DNA from 4 places in the Streptomyces sp. NPDC001904 genome. Region 4 is predicted to be linked to each of the others. Evidence: riboswitches for the same ligand, from Rfam matches in the RefSeq annotation. Region 4 holds a riboswitch; each other region holds the start of a gene.
The links. Region 4 has a riboswitch for cyclic di-AMP ahead of ABT127_RS02115 (transglycosylase family protein). Riboswitches for the same ligand answer to the same signal wherever they lie in the genome.

Region 1 (3,954 bases), on a different contig from region 4:
GGGGCTGCGCCCAGGCCCGCGCGCGAGGCGATGTCCTGTCGCTCGCCCTCGTAGGTGTCGCGCGAGACGAGGTTGTAGTGCGGCTGGATGGCCACGTAGCGGGCGAGTCCCTCGCGGTCGGAGAAGTCCAGGGACTCCCGCAGCCGCTCCGGCGAGATGTTGGAGACGGCGATGTGCCGTACCTTGCCGGCCTTCACCAGCTCGTCGAGCGCGCCGATGATCTCCTCGACCGGGATGGTCTCGTCGTCGTCGAAGTGCGTGTAGTAGAGGTCGATGTAGTCGGTGTCGAGGCGGCGCAGCGAGGCGTCGGCGGCGGCCTTGATGTTGTCGCCGCGCAGGCCGGGGAAGTCGGGGTGGCGGCCTACCTTGGTGGCGATGACGACGTCGTCGCGCCGGCCGCGGGCCTTGGCCCACCGGCCGATGAGGGTCTCGGACTCACCGCCCTTGTTGCCCGGCGCCCAGGCCGAGTAGGAGTCGGCGGTGTCGATGAAGTTGCCGCCGCCCGCGACGTAGGCGTCGAGCACCTCGAAGCTGCTGGCCTCGTCGGCGGTGAAGCCGAACACATTGCCGCCGAGGCAGAGCGGGAAGACGTCGAGGCCGGAGGAGCCGAGGGGGCGCAGAACAGAAGAAGTCATGCCCTGTTTCAACGCCCTTCCGGAGCACGGCATTCCATGATCCGGGCGGTACGCGCTTCAAGGACAGGCAAAACCGGCGGCCCTGGCGTCGGGGGGTTGCCGCCAGGACCGCCGGAGTTCAGAGAACGCGGACGAACCGGCTGCTCAGGGGGTCAGGCCGCGCTCGCGCAGCCATGCGGCCGGGTCGATGCCGGTGGCGTCCCCGCCGGGGTGGACCTCCAGGTGGAGGTGGGGTCCGGTGACATTGCCCGTGGCGCCCACGCGGCCGATGACATCGCCGGTGGAGACCTTCTGGCCGGCGCTGACGTTGATCGACGACTGGTGGCAGAACCACAGCTCGGTGCCGTCGTCGAGGGTGATGATCGTGCGGTAGCCGTACGCGCCCGCCCAGCCGGCCTCCGTGACGGTGCCGGAGTGGACGGCGTAGATCGGGGTACCCGTGGAAGCGGCGAAGTCCAGGCCCGTGTGGTAGCCGGAGGACCACATGGCGCCGGGCTGCCCGAAGGTGCCGGTGATCGTGTAGGAGGCGACGGGGAGCTTGTAGCTCTTGGCCAGCTTGGCGAGGCGCTCGGCCTCGGCCTTCTTCTTGGCCTCCTCCTCCGCCTTCTTCTTCTCGGCGGCGGCCTTCTTGTCGGCCTCCGCCTTCTTGGCGACGGCCTCGTCGGCGGCCTGCTCGGCGGCGGCCTGCTCGGCGGCCTGCTTGGCGGCGGCGTCGGCGGCGTCCTGCTGGGTCTCGGCCTGGGCCAGGATCCGGGTGCGCAGCGCCTCGCCCGCGTCGGACGTCCCGCTGCCGACCGTGGTGAGCGGGGCGGCGGTGGCGTCGGAGCCGTCAGCGCCTTCGGAGCCGTCGGATATGAGCGCGCCGACACCGGGCAGCGACGTGGCCTCGGGCAGCGAGTCCTTGACGGCGGACAGGTCGGGCATGGAGATGTGGACGGCGGGCTTGCCGCCCTGCGCGGTGGCGATGCCGCCCGCGCCGACGGCGGCGATCACGCCGACGCCGAGAACGGTGGAGCTGCGCGCGAGACCTCCGCGCTGCCGGGCCACGCGGTGCCTGCCGCGGACGGGGCGGACGGACTCCTCGGTGGGGTTCCACTCCTCCCAGCTCTCGGGCTGGGGGCCGAACGCGTCGGTCGACGGATCCTTCACTGAGGAGAACTCGGGGGCAGGCCGGTTCGACGCCACGGGGGCGCTCTCCTTTCCTTCCTTCTCGCCTACCGGGTTAGCTGACGGGTTCGGAGCAGGAAGGTCTCCTACGAGCACCCAAAGATGCCCGATTCACCCCAAGTTGGTGGTTCCCCGGCTCCCTTGCGGGATTAAGCGCGTGCGCGCGGAGCCGTCGCTGGTGACGGCTGGGACGACCGCGCTGCGTTATCGAACGTTAATAGACAGCAGACAGTAATTCCAAGCTGTTCCTACTGATCGTTCACGTCCTGGGCCGGGATTTATCGGGTCAGGACCGGCCGGAAAGGGGCGACTTGACCGGCGGTGTGAACCGGCCACTGTTCTGACGGTTCGTCAATTGTTATCGGCAGCGTCTGCGGAGAGTCACGGCCGCCGCACCGCGAGCAGAGCCATGTCGTCCGTAGCGCCGCCACCGGTGTGCGCGCGCACCTCCGCGGCGAGGGAGAGGAGCAGCTCCTCCGGCCCGGGGAAGATCCGCCCGGACAGCCGGGCCGCCGGATCGTAGAAGACGCCCGCGGCGTCGCGCGCCTCGGAGAGCCCGTCGGTGTAGAGCAGCAGCGTGGCCCCGCCGGGGAACTCGGCCTCGGCGACCCGGTCCGGCCAGGAGCCGAGCTCGCCCATCCCGAGCGGCAGCGCGCCCACGCCGTCGACGACGGGGATCGTCCGGACCGTGCCGTCGCCGAGCAGCAGGATCGGCTCGGGGTGGCCGCGGTTGACGATGCGGACGCGCTGCTCGCCGTGCGGGATCTCGGCGAGCACGGCGGTGGTGAAGCCCTCGAAGTCGTCGATGCCGTCGCGCCGGGTGCCCTCGCGGGCCAGCGCCCGCTCCAGGCGCAGGGCGACCGCCTCCAGGCTGCCCTCCTGCTCGGCGGCCTCCCGGAACGCCCCGATGACGACGGCGACGGCGGAGACCGCGCCCATGCCCTTGCCGCGCACGTCCCCGACGACGATGCGCACGCCGTGCGGAGTGTCCTGGACGGCGTACAGATCACCGCCGATGAAGGCGCCGGCCTGCGCGGCCTCGTAGCGTGCGGCGATGGCGAGGCCGCCGATCCGGTCGGCCGGTTCGGGCAGAACGGCGAACTGGGCGGCCTGGGCGATCCGCCGGGCGGAGTCCAGCTGTTCGTTGCTGCGCCGCACGATCTGGTTGATGAAGCAGGCGAGCACGCAGACGGTGGCCACGGTGGCCATCTCGGTGACGATGTCGGTGCCGACCCGCTGGGTGTACCTGAAGTGGACGACGAGGATCGCGAGGACCGACCCGAGCCCGGCCAGGACCGTGCTGCGCAGCGAGAAGAACGGGGCGGTGACCAGGGGCGCCGCGCTGAACAGCGGGGCCCCGGAGAAGCCGGAGGGGGTGACGTACTCGTAGCAGGCGCCGCCCAGGATCAGCAGGACCGGCAGCGCCCGCAGGAACCACCGCGTACCGCTGCTGTCCGCGACCGATCTGTGCCGTCCTCCGCGCTTCCCCACCGCTCGTCTCCTGACACGTCCGCGCCCGGTTTCCGGCGTCTCGTCAAGGGTTCCCGGGGAGCGCGGCGGCGGCGACCTGGTGTGGTCCGTACGGGTGGCGGACGCGCGGAAACGACCGAGGCCGGAATCTCGATGAGATTCCGGCCTCGGCCTTCAGTAGCGGGGACAGGATTTGAACCTGCGACCTCTGGGTTATGAGCCCAGCGAGCTACCGAGCTGCTCCACCCCGCGTCGGTGAACCCGACTCTACGTCATGAGGGCGGCAGAACGCGAATCCGTCAGGCGGCGGTCGCGTGGGTCAGGGTTTCCCAGGCCACGAAGAGGTCGTCGGTGCCCTCGGGCCGCTCCTTGCGGGTCAGCTTCTCGGTCTGCGGGAGGTCCATCTTGAGACGGCCGCGCAGGTGGCTGAGGCCGACCTCGGTGTCGGGCCCCATGTCCCGCTGCACCTTGCCGCCGCACAGCCAGGACGGGGCGGCGGCGCCGAGCTGGTACTTGGAGTGGAACTCCAGCGCGGCCCGCAGCCGGTCCTTCACCTCGCCGTACAGGTCGACGCCCTGGTGCCAGGCGGTCTCGGCGATGTGCGAGGTGGCGGCCAGCGAGTAGCTGGCGTGCTTGAAGTTGCGGCAGGTCTCCTGGGCGAGGCCGTCCTTGAAGGTGGTCT
Region 2 (3,954 bases), on a different contig from region 4:
GACAGCGTCAGCCTTCGCTGCCGATGCTGCTCGCACTCGCCCGTACCTACGGTACGACGGTCTCCGAACTGCTCGGCGAGGCCCCCGCCGACCGTGACTCCGTCGTGCGCGCCGGGACCATGGAGCCGACCGAGGCGGGCGGCTGGACCTACGTCCAGGCCGGCGCCCCGGGCCGCGGCATGCAGGCGCTGCGCGTGCACGTCCCGTACGGCGCCCAGGGCGACATCGTGCGCGTCCACCCCGGCGAGGAATGGCTCTACGTCCTCGAAGGGCGGCTGAGGCTGCGCCTGGGGGACACCTCGTACCGGCTCGGACCGGGAGACAGCGCCCACTTCGACTCGCTCACCCCGCACCGCATCGCGGCCGCGGACACCGGCGGGTCCGACCTCCTCTTCGTCCACACCCTGCTGCAGAGCCCGACGACCGCACTGTGCCTGGGAGGCATGTCATGAGCGACGCAGAACGGCCGGGCGGCCGCGACATCGAGGACAAGCTGCCGCGCGGCATCTGGGTGCGGGTCCTGATCTACGTCTTCGTGGGACACGCCTTCGCCGCGTTCGTCTACCTGCTCTTCACGCTGGGCGGGAACCGCTGAGGCGGACCCTCCGGACGGATCAGACGACGAGGCGCTCGCGCAGCCGGTCGCGGGCGGCCGCGTCCAGCTTCAGGCCCTCCGCGAAGTAGCGGTCGGTGGTGCCCCACGTCTGCTCGATGGTCTCGAAGGCCGCGTGCAGGTACTCGGCGCGGGCGTCGAAGAGCGGCGCGAGCAGCTCCATGACCTCGGGGGAGTAGGCGTCGTCCGGGGTGGTGCCGTTGCGGCGGACCTTGTAGCGGCGGTGCTTCTCGTTCGACTTCAGGTAGTCCGCCTCGATGGCGTCCCGCTCGACGCCGACAGCGAGCAGCGTCACGGCGATCGACAGTCCCGCCCGGTCCTTGCCGGCCGCGCAGTGCATGAGGGCGGGCGTGCTGTCGTCGGCCATCGCGTGCAGCACCCGGCTGTGCTCGGCGGTGCGGTCGCCGATGATGCTCCGGTACGAGGTGATCATGCGCTGCGCCCCGCGCCCGTCGGAGAGCAGCGCACGCAGCTGGTCGGTGTCGCCGTCGCGGACCATCTTCCAGAACTCGGCGCCGTCGGCGGGGTCGGACAGCGGCAGGTTCACGTTGCGCACGCCGGGCAGCTCGACGTCGGCGCCCTCCAGCTTCTGGTCCGCCGCGTTGCGGAAGTCGAAGACGGTGTGCAGCCCGAGCGTGGTCAGGAACGCGGCGTCCTCGGCGGTGGCGTGCGCGAGGTGACCGCTGCGGAAGAGCACGCCGGGCCGTACGTGTCCGCCGTCCACGGTCGGAAGGCCGCCCACGTCGCGGAAATTGCGCACTGCGGTCAGTTCGGGCTCGGTGGACGGGGCGTGCTGCGTCACGTGGGGCTCCTCCGCATCGGGCGCGCCGGCGCCGCTCGCCGGTGGGCCTGCGTCTGACGATACGACATCGATTCCCCGGGCAACCATCCGTCTGTTTTGTCCAGTTTCGCGCCAACTATCCGTAAGTGAACGGAGATTGTGGACCTGTGCGTGAGCGGGCTCATAGCGGTGACGGTGCGTGGCGGTTTCCGGGAATGGCGAGCGGCGGAATTCCCGCAGGTATGGCGCTGGTAAAGGCGTGACGGCGACACAGGGTCACACAGGAATCCCTCAAATGATCACTGAGAAACCCCGGAAAGCGAATTCGCTGTTTGTCGCGGCAGGTTCCGCTGCCTTACGGTCACCCATCACACCGGACGGAACGCCTAGTCCTGCCGCCGCCCGGAATTCCCACCACGACCCGTGACGGCAGGAGCGGGGGACCCACAGGCAGTACGCCGCCGAGGGATTTCCCGACGTGGCTCGGGGTGCAGCCGGTCCTCTTCCCGGAATCCGGCCGGACATCTCCAGTCCGAACCCGACAGCTCACCTCGCAGGCGACGGAGAGGAAAAGCGTCATGTCCGCACAGGCGAAGCACCGCCGTCCGAAGACCCGCCGCGCCACCCGCGCCGCCGCCCTCGCCACTGTCGGAGGGGCCGCACTCGCGCTGCCCCTCATCGGTGCCACCGGAGCGCAGGCCGCCGACTCCGGCACCACCACGTACACGGTGAAGTCCGGCGACACCCTGGCGAAGATCGCCGAGAGCCAGCACGTCGACGGCGGCTGGCAGCAGCTCTACAAGGACAACAAGAACGTCATCGGCGCCAACGCGTCCCTGATCACGCCCGGTGTCAAGCTCACCGTCGGCGGCGCGGGCGGTACGGCCACGGCGACCACGGCCAGTGCCACCTCGACCGGCTCCGGTTACGTGAAGCCCGTCGAGGGCTCCGTCGGCACCCAGTACCACTCGTCCGGCGCCATGTGGTCCAGCGGCTACCACACGGGTACCGACTTCATCGTCGGCACCGGCACCCCGGTCAAGGCCGTGTCCAACGGCACCGTCGTCTCGGCGGGCGACGGCGGCGCGTACGGCAACCAGATCGTCATCAAGAACGCCGACGGCTACTGCGCCCAGTACGCGCACCTGTCCTCGCTCGGCGTCTCCGCCGGTCAGACGGTCACGGCGGGCCAGCAGATCGGGCTGTCCGGCGCGACCGGCAACGTCACCGGACCGCACCTGCACTTCGAGATCCGCACGACGGCCAGCTACGGCTCGGACGTCGACCCGGTCGCGTACCTGCGCGGTCACGGCGTCGGCATCTGACCCGTCCGCCCCCCCGTCCGCACCACGCGGCACACGGATCACACCCGGCTCCCAGATATTCCCTGGGGGTCGGGTGTGTTTTGTCACCACTCGTCAACCCCTGGTTACGGTCGCGTAGGTCACACCCGGGGGTGAAAGATGTGTGGTCGTGGCAAACGAATCGAGAGCACTCACGGACGCAGCGAACCAGGCCGACGCGACGGACACGCACGACAGCGGCCTGATCCGCTCGTACGCCGCGGTGGGAGACAGCTTCACCGAGGGCGTCGGGGATCCCGGGCCCGACGGGACCTTCGTCGGCTGGGCCGACCGGCTCGCCGTCCTCCTGGACGACCGGGCCCCCGAGGACACCTTCCAGTACGCGAACCTAGCCGTACGCGGCAAGCTCATCGACCAGATCATCGAGGACCAGATCCCGCGCGCCGTCGAGCTCGCCCCGGACCTGGTGAGCTTCGTCGCGGGCGGCAACGACATCATCCGGCCCGGCACCGACCCGGACGACGTGGCCGAGCGCTTCGAGAAGGCCGTGGTCCGGCTGACCGAGGCCGCGGGCACCGTCCTGGTCGCCACCGGCTTCGACACCCGTGACGTCGCCGTCCTCAAGCATCTGCGCGGCAAGATCGCCACGTACAACATGCACGTGCGGGCCATCGCCGACCGCCACGGCTGCGCGATGCTCGACCTGTGGTCGCTCAAGTCCATCCAGGACCGCAGGGCCTGGGACGAGGACCGGCTGCACCTCGCCGCCGAAGGACACACCCGGGTCGCGCTGCGCGCCGGCCAGGCCCTCGGCATCGAGGTGCCCGCCGACCCCGAGCAGTCCTGGCCGCTGCTGCCGCCGCGCGGCACGTTCGCCGTCCGGCGCGACGACATCCACTGGGCACGGGAGTTCCTGGTGCCGTGGATCGGGCGCCGGCTGCGCGGCGAGTCCTCCGGCGACCGGGCGCAGGCGAAGGGGTTCCTCGACCCGCACGAGATCAAGCTGCAGCTGGAGTCCGCTTCTTAGACGTCCCGGGCGTCCCAAGCGGCCAAGGTGCTTCAGGTGTCCTGAGGGTCCTGGGTCCCCTCGGGCTCGTGTGCTGGAGCGCGGTCAGCTCCTGGACGTCAACTCGGCTCGCTCAAGGCCCAGTTCGCGGGCGAGTGCCTCGTCCACCCACTCCTGGGCGCGGGCCCGGGACACCGCGCCCCCGTACGTCGTCATCTGCACGGCGAGGCCGTCGAGAAGGGCCGTCAGG
Region 3 (3,954 bases), on a different contig from region 4:
GATCTGTGCGATGAACTCGAGCGAGTCCTCGGGCGAAAGAGCGTGTCCTTCAAGAGCTTCAAAGGCGTCCGTGTACGCCTTGAGGTCTTCTTTCCGCTCGAGGTAGAGACTACTCGTCAAATGGTCGAGAACAACCACATCCAGATCAGTTGTGTTCGGAAATGAGAACACAACGAAAGGCCCGGTGATACCGAGGTGCCCACCTGCTGAGAAGGGAAGCACCTGAATCCGGACATGCGGCAGCCTGGCCACCTCGGCCAAATGTGCCAATTGCCTTTGCAGAATGTCTTTTCCGCCCACTTCGCGACGGAGTACCGCCTCGTCGAGGATGGCCGTCAACTGAAGGGGCGTCTGCGAACGCAGCACCTCCTGTCGCGCGAGACGCACTTCCACCAGTGCCTCGATGTGCCCCTCGGACATGCCGCCGAGAACGGATCGCGTCACCGCGTAGGCGTACTCCGGCGTCTGCAGCAGCCCCGGCACGACGGTGTTCTCCAGCGTCCAGATCCGGCATGCCTGTGACTCCAGGCTGATGAAGTCGCGGTACGCGGGCGGCAGCAGACCGCGGTACGCGTGCCACCAGTGGTGCCCGCCGACATCCTCCGCCCCCGCCAACGCCACCACGAGCTGACGTAGTTGGGGGTCCTTCGCGTCGAAGGCGTCGAGCAGACGGAGTACGTCCGACGCCTTCACGCCGCTGCGTCCTGTCTCGATCCGGCTCACCTTGGACTGGTGCCATCCGACGAGTCGCGCGGCCTCACCACTGGTGAGCCCGGCGCCCACGCGCAGCGCGCGCAGTTCGGCACCCAGTTTGCGGCGACGTACCACGGGACCGTACTTCATGCTGACTCCTCTGCCCTTCGGGCCGCGCGGCCGCTCTCCCTCCCGGCCCGTGCGGGGACGGCTCCTGAGCAGACGGTAGAGGAACCGGCGTGCGCTCGCCCAAATACGGTCTACCGTCGCAGAGTTCACCGCTTCGGGCGACAGATATATGCATATCTTGGGGGATCGCCACCCTGGAAGCGCATCCAAGTGGCACGCTGGCGCGAAGCAGTAGCCGGGGCCGGTGAAGTGATGCATCCGCGGCGGGCGGTCGAGCGGCCCCGGCAGGAAAGGGACGACTTCGCCATGGCAGACCACCAGGAAGCATCCGTCACACTGCCGAGCGATCCCGCGTCGGTCTCCACGGCCCGGAGGTACGTGAGCAACGTGCTGACGGAGTGGGGCATGCCGGGAGACGGTGACACGGCCGACACGGTCCGGCTGATCGTTTCCGAACTCGCGACGAACGCGGTGCAGCACACCCGCGGCCTGTCGCCCACCTTCACCGTCGAGCTGGAACTGGAGCGGGACGAGCGGCTGCGGATCGGCGTGACCGACAGCCACCCCCGCTATCCCAAGCGGCTGCCCGCCGCGGTGCAGCAGGACAACGGACGGGGCATGGTCATCATCCGCTGTCTGACGGCGGAGTGCGGCGGCAGACTCTCGGTCTGCCCGACCCCCGAGGGCGGCAAGACGGTGTGGATCGCGCTGCCCTGGAGAAGCGCCCTGGCCGGCGGAGACCCCCACCCGGCCCCGATCGGCTGAGCGCCGGTCAGCCGGACCCCTCCTCGCCCGCGGGCCGCCCGGCCAGCGAGCGGCGGAGCACCCCGGGCAGCACGCCCCACAGGCCCGCGCACACCAGGAACGTTCCTGCGCCCGCGGCGATGCCGCCGCCCCGGCCGACCGTCACATCGACCACCAGCAGCACCGAACCCGTGAGCGCGAGGGAGAGGGCGGCCATGCCGCACGCGGCGAGCCGTGACGAGACCCGGACGATCCGGGTCTTCGCCCCCAACTGGAACAGCACCCGGTGCACCGCGGCGGGCGCCATCAGCAGTGCGGCCGCGACGACCGCGAGGAGCAGCGTCGTCACATAGGTGGCGCGCTGCACCGAGTCGAGCGTGGGAAAGCGCTGCGTGAACGCGAGGGTGAGCAGAAAGGCGAACAGGAACTGCACGCCGGTCTGGGTGACCCGGAGCTCCTGCAGCAGCTCGCCGAAGTTCCGGTCGGCCCGCTGCAGCGGCGTCTCGTTCCGTTCGTCCATGCGGTGCGCGTACCCCTTCCGGCCGATCGAGGCATGGTGGCGGGCCTGGCGCCCGGCCCGTCACCACATCCTGGCCGAGGGCGAGCGTCAGCGCACTCGGCCGTACCAGACGCTCTTGGTCCAGATCTTCTGCAGGCGCACCACGTCCCCGGTCTTCGGGGAGTGCCAGATGCGTCCCTTACCGGCGTAGATGCCGACGTGGTAGACGCTCCGGCCGGAGTGGAAGAACACCAGGTCGCCCCGCTTGCGCTGGGACCCGGACACATGGCGGGTCTTGTTGTACTGCTGCGCGGCGGTGCGGGGCAGCTTCTTGCCCGCTCGCTTGAACGAGTACAGCGTGAGCCCCGAGCAGTCGAACCGGTGCGGGCCGGTGGCGCCCCACTTGTACGGCGCCCCCTTCTTCGAGGCCGCGACCTGGAGAGCCTTGGACGAGGCCACGGCCGCCGACGCCTCGGGCGCGGCGCCGGGGACCAGCAGCCCGGCGCTCGCGACGGCGAGGGTCAGGGCCGAGGCGGTGCCGGCCCGGGTCAGCAGCGAGGGGACACGATTGAGCGCGGACATGCGCAACCCTTCGTCAGCCGCCTGCGAAGGATGACCTGTCGGGTTCGGGCTGGCGAAGATGCCCGGCCGCTGGACGCGGCTTCACCCCAAGGACTGCTCGCAGCGGTTGCTGCGGCGGCCCGTCGTGCCTGGGTCCTCCACTCCTGCCGATCCACTCCTGTCGACCTGACATCCGGGCGGCGGCAGGACTCGGCGTCCGCACGGACCGCCCCGCCGCGGCGGCGGGGGCTTGTCGTCGGAGGGATCTTGACCCACCTCTGCGGTGAAAACCGAGCTGAACCGGCGGTAAGTGAGGCTCCTCACGCTTGACCCGTTCAGGTGGACAGTGCGGCTTTCGGGGCCCGGCGGCCATGCTCGACCATGCCCGCACCAGGCACGGAACCGGAAATTCCGGTGTCGGCCTACCGCCGTCGCGCAACTCTTGCGGTCTCCAGCGTCTACTCATATCTACGCCATCCGGCGGTACCCCATCTGGCCCGTTTCGCCGCGGCCGCGGACGACGTGGCCGCCGAGGGGCGTCCGGCGACTCCAACTGACTGTCAGGTGGCGTTTTCTGGCGGCAAGGTGACTGCCTTCGTTCGTCTCTCGCCGTCCAGGACGCGCAGCGCCCGCGCCAGGGTCTCCGCGTGCACCCGGCTCTCGCCCCGCTGGTGCATCAGGGCCAGGGCGTCCCGGAGCGCCACCGCCCGGGCGACGAGCGCCTGGGCCGCCCGCAGGCCCCGGTAGGTGTCGTCGCCGCGCGCCGGGTTGATCCGCGCCAGCAGATCGACGACGGCCAGATAGCCGTCCACCAGCTCGCACTCGGCGCGGGTCAGCGCGGGCAGCGGCGGCAGTTCGGGCGGATACACGGCCGCCTCACCTCGCGCCGGGTGCGCCGTGCGTGGTCTTGCGGCTCTGCAGCACGTGGTCGACCAGGCCGTAGTCCAGGGCCTGGTGGGCCGTGAGGACGGTGTCCCGCTCGATGTCCGCGCTGATCCGCTCCGTCGGCCGGCCCGAGTGGTGCGCGAGCAGTTTCTCCAACCGTGCCCGCGTACGCGCCATTTCACGGGCCTGGATCTCCAGGTCGGTGGGCTGCCCCTGGGCCGGCTCGGGCAGCGCGGGCTGATCGAGCACCACCCGCGACCCGGGAAGCATCATCCGCTTGCCCGGCGCACCGGCGGCCAGGAGCACCGCGGCGACGGACGCGGCCTGCCCCAGACAGGTCGTCGCCACCTCGCAACTGACGTACCGCATCGTGTCGTAGATCGCCGTCATGGCACTGAACGAGCCGCCGGGGGAGTTGATGTACAGCGCGATGTCCTGCTCCG
Region 4 (3,954 bases):
TCTGGTCCGGGCGCCCGGAGGTGGTGGCCCGCGCGTCGGGCACCACGTAGCCGGTCTCGCCCGGCATCACCATGTGCAGGCGCTCCCGGATCCGCTGCTCGGCGTACGCGTCGTCCTGCCAGCGGGCCTTCTCGTCGCGGAGCCGGTCGACCCGGTCCTTGGCCTGCTGCTGCTGGCGCTGGAGGTCCGCGATCTCGCCGCGCTGGGAGACGTACTGCCGCATGGGATAGGCGAGCGCGACGACGAGGGTGCAGACGACCAGGGCGAGCAGCGCCGCGCGGCCGGTCAGCCGGGAGCGTCGCGCCTGGCGCTTGGTCTGCGACCGGTAGACCCGCTCCGCGGTCTGCTCGCCGAGCAGGCGCAGACGGGTCGCCGTGGAGAAGCGGGCCGAGTCGTCACGGCCCCTGTCTCGGAGCTTTCCCGGCATGGCTCCTCCGCCTCCCCGTCCGACTGCCTGGCTGTGTTCCTACGTGCGTACGTCCCCGCACACGGTACGGGACCGAGTGCGGGGACGTACGGAACTACCGCCTCAAGCGGGCGTCAGGAGCGGTCAGCCCTTGAAGCGGGGGAAAGCGCTGCGGCCGGCGTAGACGGCCGCGTCGTCCAGGATCTCCTCGATGCGCAGGAGCTGGTTGTACTTGGCGACGCGCTCGGAGCGGGCCGGGGCGCCGGTCTTGATCTGGCCGCAGTTCGTGGCGACGGCGAGGTCCGCGATCGTCACGTCCTCGGTCTCGCCCGAGCGGTGCGACATCATGCACTTGAAGCCGTTGCGCTGGGCCAGCTCGACGGCGTCCAGGGTCTCGGTGAGCGAGCCGATCTGGTTGACCTTCACCAGGAGGGCGTTGGCCGAGTTCTCCTCGATGCCGCGGGCGAGGCGCTCCGGGTTGGTGACGAACAGGTCGTCGCCGACGAGCTGGACCTTGTCGCCCAGCTTCTCGGTGATGACGTTCCAGCCGGCCCAGTCGTCCTCGTACAGCGGGTCCTCGATGGAGACGAGCGGGTACGCGGAGACGAGCTCCTCGTAGTACTCGGTCATCTCGGCCGCCGAGCGCTCCTTGCCCTCGAACTGGTACTTGCCGTCCTTGTAGAACTCGGAGGCGGCGACGTCCAGCGCGAGCGCGATCTGCTGGCCGGGGATGTAGCCGGCCTCCTTGATCGCTTCGAGGATGAGGTCGAGCGCGGCGCGGTTCGACTCCAGGTTCGGGGCGAAGCCGCCCTCGTCGCCGAGGCCGGTGGACAGGCCCTTGGTCTTCAGCACCTTCTTGAGGGTGTGGTAGACCTCGGCGCCCCAGCGAAGGGCCTCGGAGAAGGACTCCGCGCCGATCGGGGCGATCATGAACTCCTGGATGTCGACGTTGGAGTCGGCGTGCGACCCACCGTTGAGGATGTTCATCATCGGGACGGGCAGCAGGTGCGCGTTCGGGCCACCGAGGTAGCGGAACAGCGGCAGGTCGGACGCCTCGGAGGCGGCGTGCGCGACGGCGAGCGAGACGCCGAGGATGGCGTTGGCGCCCAGCGAGCCCTTGTTGTCCGTGGCGTCCAGGTCGAACATCGCCTGGTCGATGAGGCGCTGCTCGGTGGCGTCGTAGCCGACGAGCTCCGGGCCGATCTGCTCGATGACGGCGAGAACGGCCTTCTCGACGCCCTTGCCGAGGTAACGGTTGGGGTCACCGTCGCGGAGTTCGATGGCCTCGAAGGCTCCGGTGGAGGCGCCGGACGGAACAGCAGCACGACCCGTGCTGCCGTCGTCGAGGCCGACCTCGACCTCGACCGTGGGGTTGCCTCGGGAGTCCAGGATTTCCCGGGCTACGACGACGTCGATGGACGGCACGAGCATCTCCTTCTGGGATGTGACGCGGACTGTGCGGGGCCGGATGGTTCGGTCCCGACCCACTGAGCCTAACCGGCTCCGGGGCATCGGCCAGCCGACCGCCCGGCTCGTGGACAACGCCCAGAGCGAAATGTTTCTTAACGGAACAAAGACAGCAGCCCCCGCCCGCTGCATGGGGCGGGGGCTGCTCAGGTGAGCGGCCCACTGGGGGGTGGGGACGGGGGTGCGGCCGGGGGCTCGGCGTCCGCCGATGCCGGGCCCGCGGCACTCCCGCGGGGTCCTACTTCAGGTGGAGCTGCTGGCCCGGGAAGATCAGGTCGGCGTCCTTGACGATGTCCTTGTTGAGCTTGAACACCTTCTGCCAGCTCGTGCCGTGCGCGTCGGCGATCTTGCTGAGGGTGTCGCCGGTCTTGACCTTGTACTCGCCGTCACCCTTCTCGACCTTCTGGCCGGTGGGGGTGGTCACGGTGTCGCGCGACTGCGAGCGGGAGGCGACCGAGGAGTCGGTGTGCTGCTCCGTCGACTTCTGCTCCTGCTGCTGCGGCTGGCTCTGCTGCTGCTGCGACTGCTGGGTGTCCTGCTGCGGGGCCGGGGCGGAGTTGCCCGTGGAGGCGCCGGACAGGTTCACGCCGCAGCTCGGCCAGGCGCCCTTGCCCTGCGAGGCGAGGACCTTCTCGGCGACCGAGATCTGCTGGGCCTTGGAGGCGCCGGCGGCGGAGGACGCGTACTGCGTGCCGCCGTAGGCCGCCCAGGTGGACGGGGAGAACTGGAGGCCACCGGAGAAGCCGTTGCCCGTGTTGATCGACCAGTTGCCACCGGACTCGCACTGCGCGACCTGGTCCCACTCGGAGGTGGAGGCGGCGGAGGCGGACGTGGCGCCCATCAGCGGGACGGCGACGGCGGCACCGGCGACACCGGCGAGCGTGGCGACACGGACAGCCTTGGACGGGCGGCGGTGCTTGCCCTTGCTGGAAAGCAGCATGGAGAGATCCCCTCACCGACGCCTACGAGGTGAGCTGTCGGGTTCGGACCAGTGAGTGCCCGGCCGCGCATCCTTGTGCGCGACTTAACCCCTAGCCCCTCCGGTCTCCCGGGAGGGCGGCTTACCTGGGTCCCCCGCTCCTGCCTACGGCGCTGACGCGTCGACTGTTCCCGTACGGACGTTGGCAGGATTCGGCGTGACGTCCGTCGGGGCCCGCTGTGGCGAGCGGTGACGACCGTAAGCAGTGGATCCGCCCGATTTCAAAGACGATCAGGGTCTTTGAGACTCATGTCTCACTCGAACAAAAGCGGACATACAAGCCTCAAAGACCCCGTAACTCCCGCTACTTTTCGACCGATTCGGGCCCAAGATCCAGACTCTGACCAGGGAGGATGAGGTCGGGGTCGGTGCCGACCGTCTTCTTGTTCGCGTCGTAGAGCGCGGACCACCCGCCGCGCACGTCGTGGGCGTCGGCGATGTCCCAGAGGCTGTCACCCGAGCGGACCACGTAGGCCTCGTCGTCGCGCTGTTCGCCGCGGGAGGCGTGACGGCCGTCCCCCGTACGCGAGTCGGCGTCGTCGGCGGCGGGGTCGCCCCGGTGGCGGCCACCGGACGAGGCGCCCTCGGAGCCGCTGGAGTCGGTGGCGGCCGGGGAGTTCGACGGGGCGGTGCCGGACGGGGTCGACGCGTCGTCGTCCGCGCTGTTACCGCCGGTATCGGCGGAGCTGTCGGCTGACGCCCCGTCGGACGCCTCGTCCGACGGCCGGCTCGACGCGTCCTGCGTCGCCTCGTCTGACGCGTCGTCGGACGACTTGCCCGAAGCCTTGCCGGACGACTTGCCCGACGCCTTGTCCGATGCGCCGGACTCGTCGTGATTCTTGTCTCCGGAATCCGCGTCGGAGTCCGCGTTCGCGTCGGCCGAGTCCGACGGCTGCGGGGTGGCACTGGCACCCGGGTCGACGTCCGCCGAGCCGTCGCCCTTGGCGAGCCCCGCCGTGACCGAGCAGCCCGGCCAGGCGGTCGGCCCCTTGTCGTCGAGGACCTTCTCGGCGACGGCTATCTGCTGCGAGCGGCTGGCCTGGTCGGCCCGCGGCGCGTAGTCGAGCCCGCCGTACTGCTCCCAGACCTCCTGCGAGAACTG

Region 1: it holds a riboswitch for cyclic di-AMP, as region 4 does, so the genes downstream of both, ABT127_RS16630 (M23 family metallopeptidase) here and ABT127_RS02115 (transglycosylase family protein) in region 4, are expected to answer to the same signal.
Region 2: it holds a riboswitch for cyclic di-AMP, as region 4 does, so the genes downstream of both, ABT127_RS11245 (peptidoglycan DD-metalloendopeptidase family protein) here and ABT127_RS02115 (transglycosylase family protein) in region 4, are expected to answer to the same signal.
Region 3: it holds a riboswitch for cyclic di-AMP, as region 4 does, so the genes downstream of both, ABT127_RS13095 (C40 family peptidase) here and ABT127_RS02115 (transglycosylase family protein) in region 4, are expected to answer to the same signal.

The regions. Positions count from the first base shown of each region.
Region 1 is NZ_JBEOYI010000008.1:332,374-336,327, reverse strand. It holds gene ABT127_RS16635 (aldo/keto reductase) at 1-635, opposite strand, end outside; gene ABT127_RS16630 (M23 family metallopeptidase) at 780-1,820, opposite strand; cyclic di-AMP (ydaO/yuaA leader) riboswitch at 1,832-1,968, opposite strand; gene ABT127_RS16625 (PP2C family protein-serine/threonine phosphatase) at 2,184-3,293, opposite strand; tRNA gene ABT127_RS16620 (tRNA-Met) at 3,451-3,524, opposite strand; gene ABT127_RS16615 (alginate lyase family protein) at 3,572-3,954, opposite strand, start outside.
Region 2 is NZ_JBEOYI010000005.1:411,768-415,721, reverse strand. It holds gene ABT127_RS11260 (helix-turn-helix domain-containing protein) at 1-452, shown strand, start outside; gene ABT127_RS11255 (DUF6126 family protein) at 449-595, shown strand; gene ABT127_RS11250 (tyrosine-protein phosphatase) at 615-1,415, opposite strand; cyclic di-AMP (ydaO/yuaA leader) riboswitch at 1,797-1,969, shown strand; gene ABT127_RS11245 (peptidoglycan DD-metalloendopeptidase family protein) at 1,973-2,719, shown strand; gene ABT127_RS11240 (SGNH/GDSL hydrolase family protein) at 2,940-3,725, shown strand; gene ABT127_RS11235 (TetR/AcrR family transcriptional regulator) at 3,810-3,954, opposite strand, start outside.
Region 3 is NZ_JBEOYI010000006.1:360,416-364,369, reverse strand. It holds gene ABT127_RS13110 (helix-turn-helix domain-containing protein) at 1-843, opposite strand, end outside; gene ABT127_RS13105 (ATP-binding protein) at 1,129-1,587, shown strand; gene ABT127_RS13100 (DUF6328 family protein) at 1,595-2,086, opposite strand; gene ABT127_RS13095 (C40 family peptidase) at 2,174-2,647, opposite strand; cyclic di-AMP (ydaO/yuaA leader) riboswitch at 2,651-2,774, opposite strand; gene ABT127_RS13090 (hypothetical protein) at 3,187-3,495, opposite strand; gene ABT127_RS13085 (ATP-dependent Clp protease proteolytic subunit) at 3,503-3,954, opposite strand, start outside.
Region 4 is NZ_JBEOYI010000001.1:477,898-481,851, reverse strand. It holds gene ABT127_RS02125 (FtsB family cell division protein) at 1-427, opposite strand, end outside; gene eno (phosphopyruvate hydratase) at 551-1,831, opposite strand; gene ABT127_RS02115 (transglycosylase family protein) at 2,112-2,813, opposite strand; cyclic di-AMP (ydaO/yuaA leader) riboswitch at 2,818-2,975, opposite strand; gene ABT127_RS02110 (transglycosylase family protein) at 3,157-3,954, opposite strand, start outside.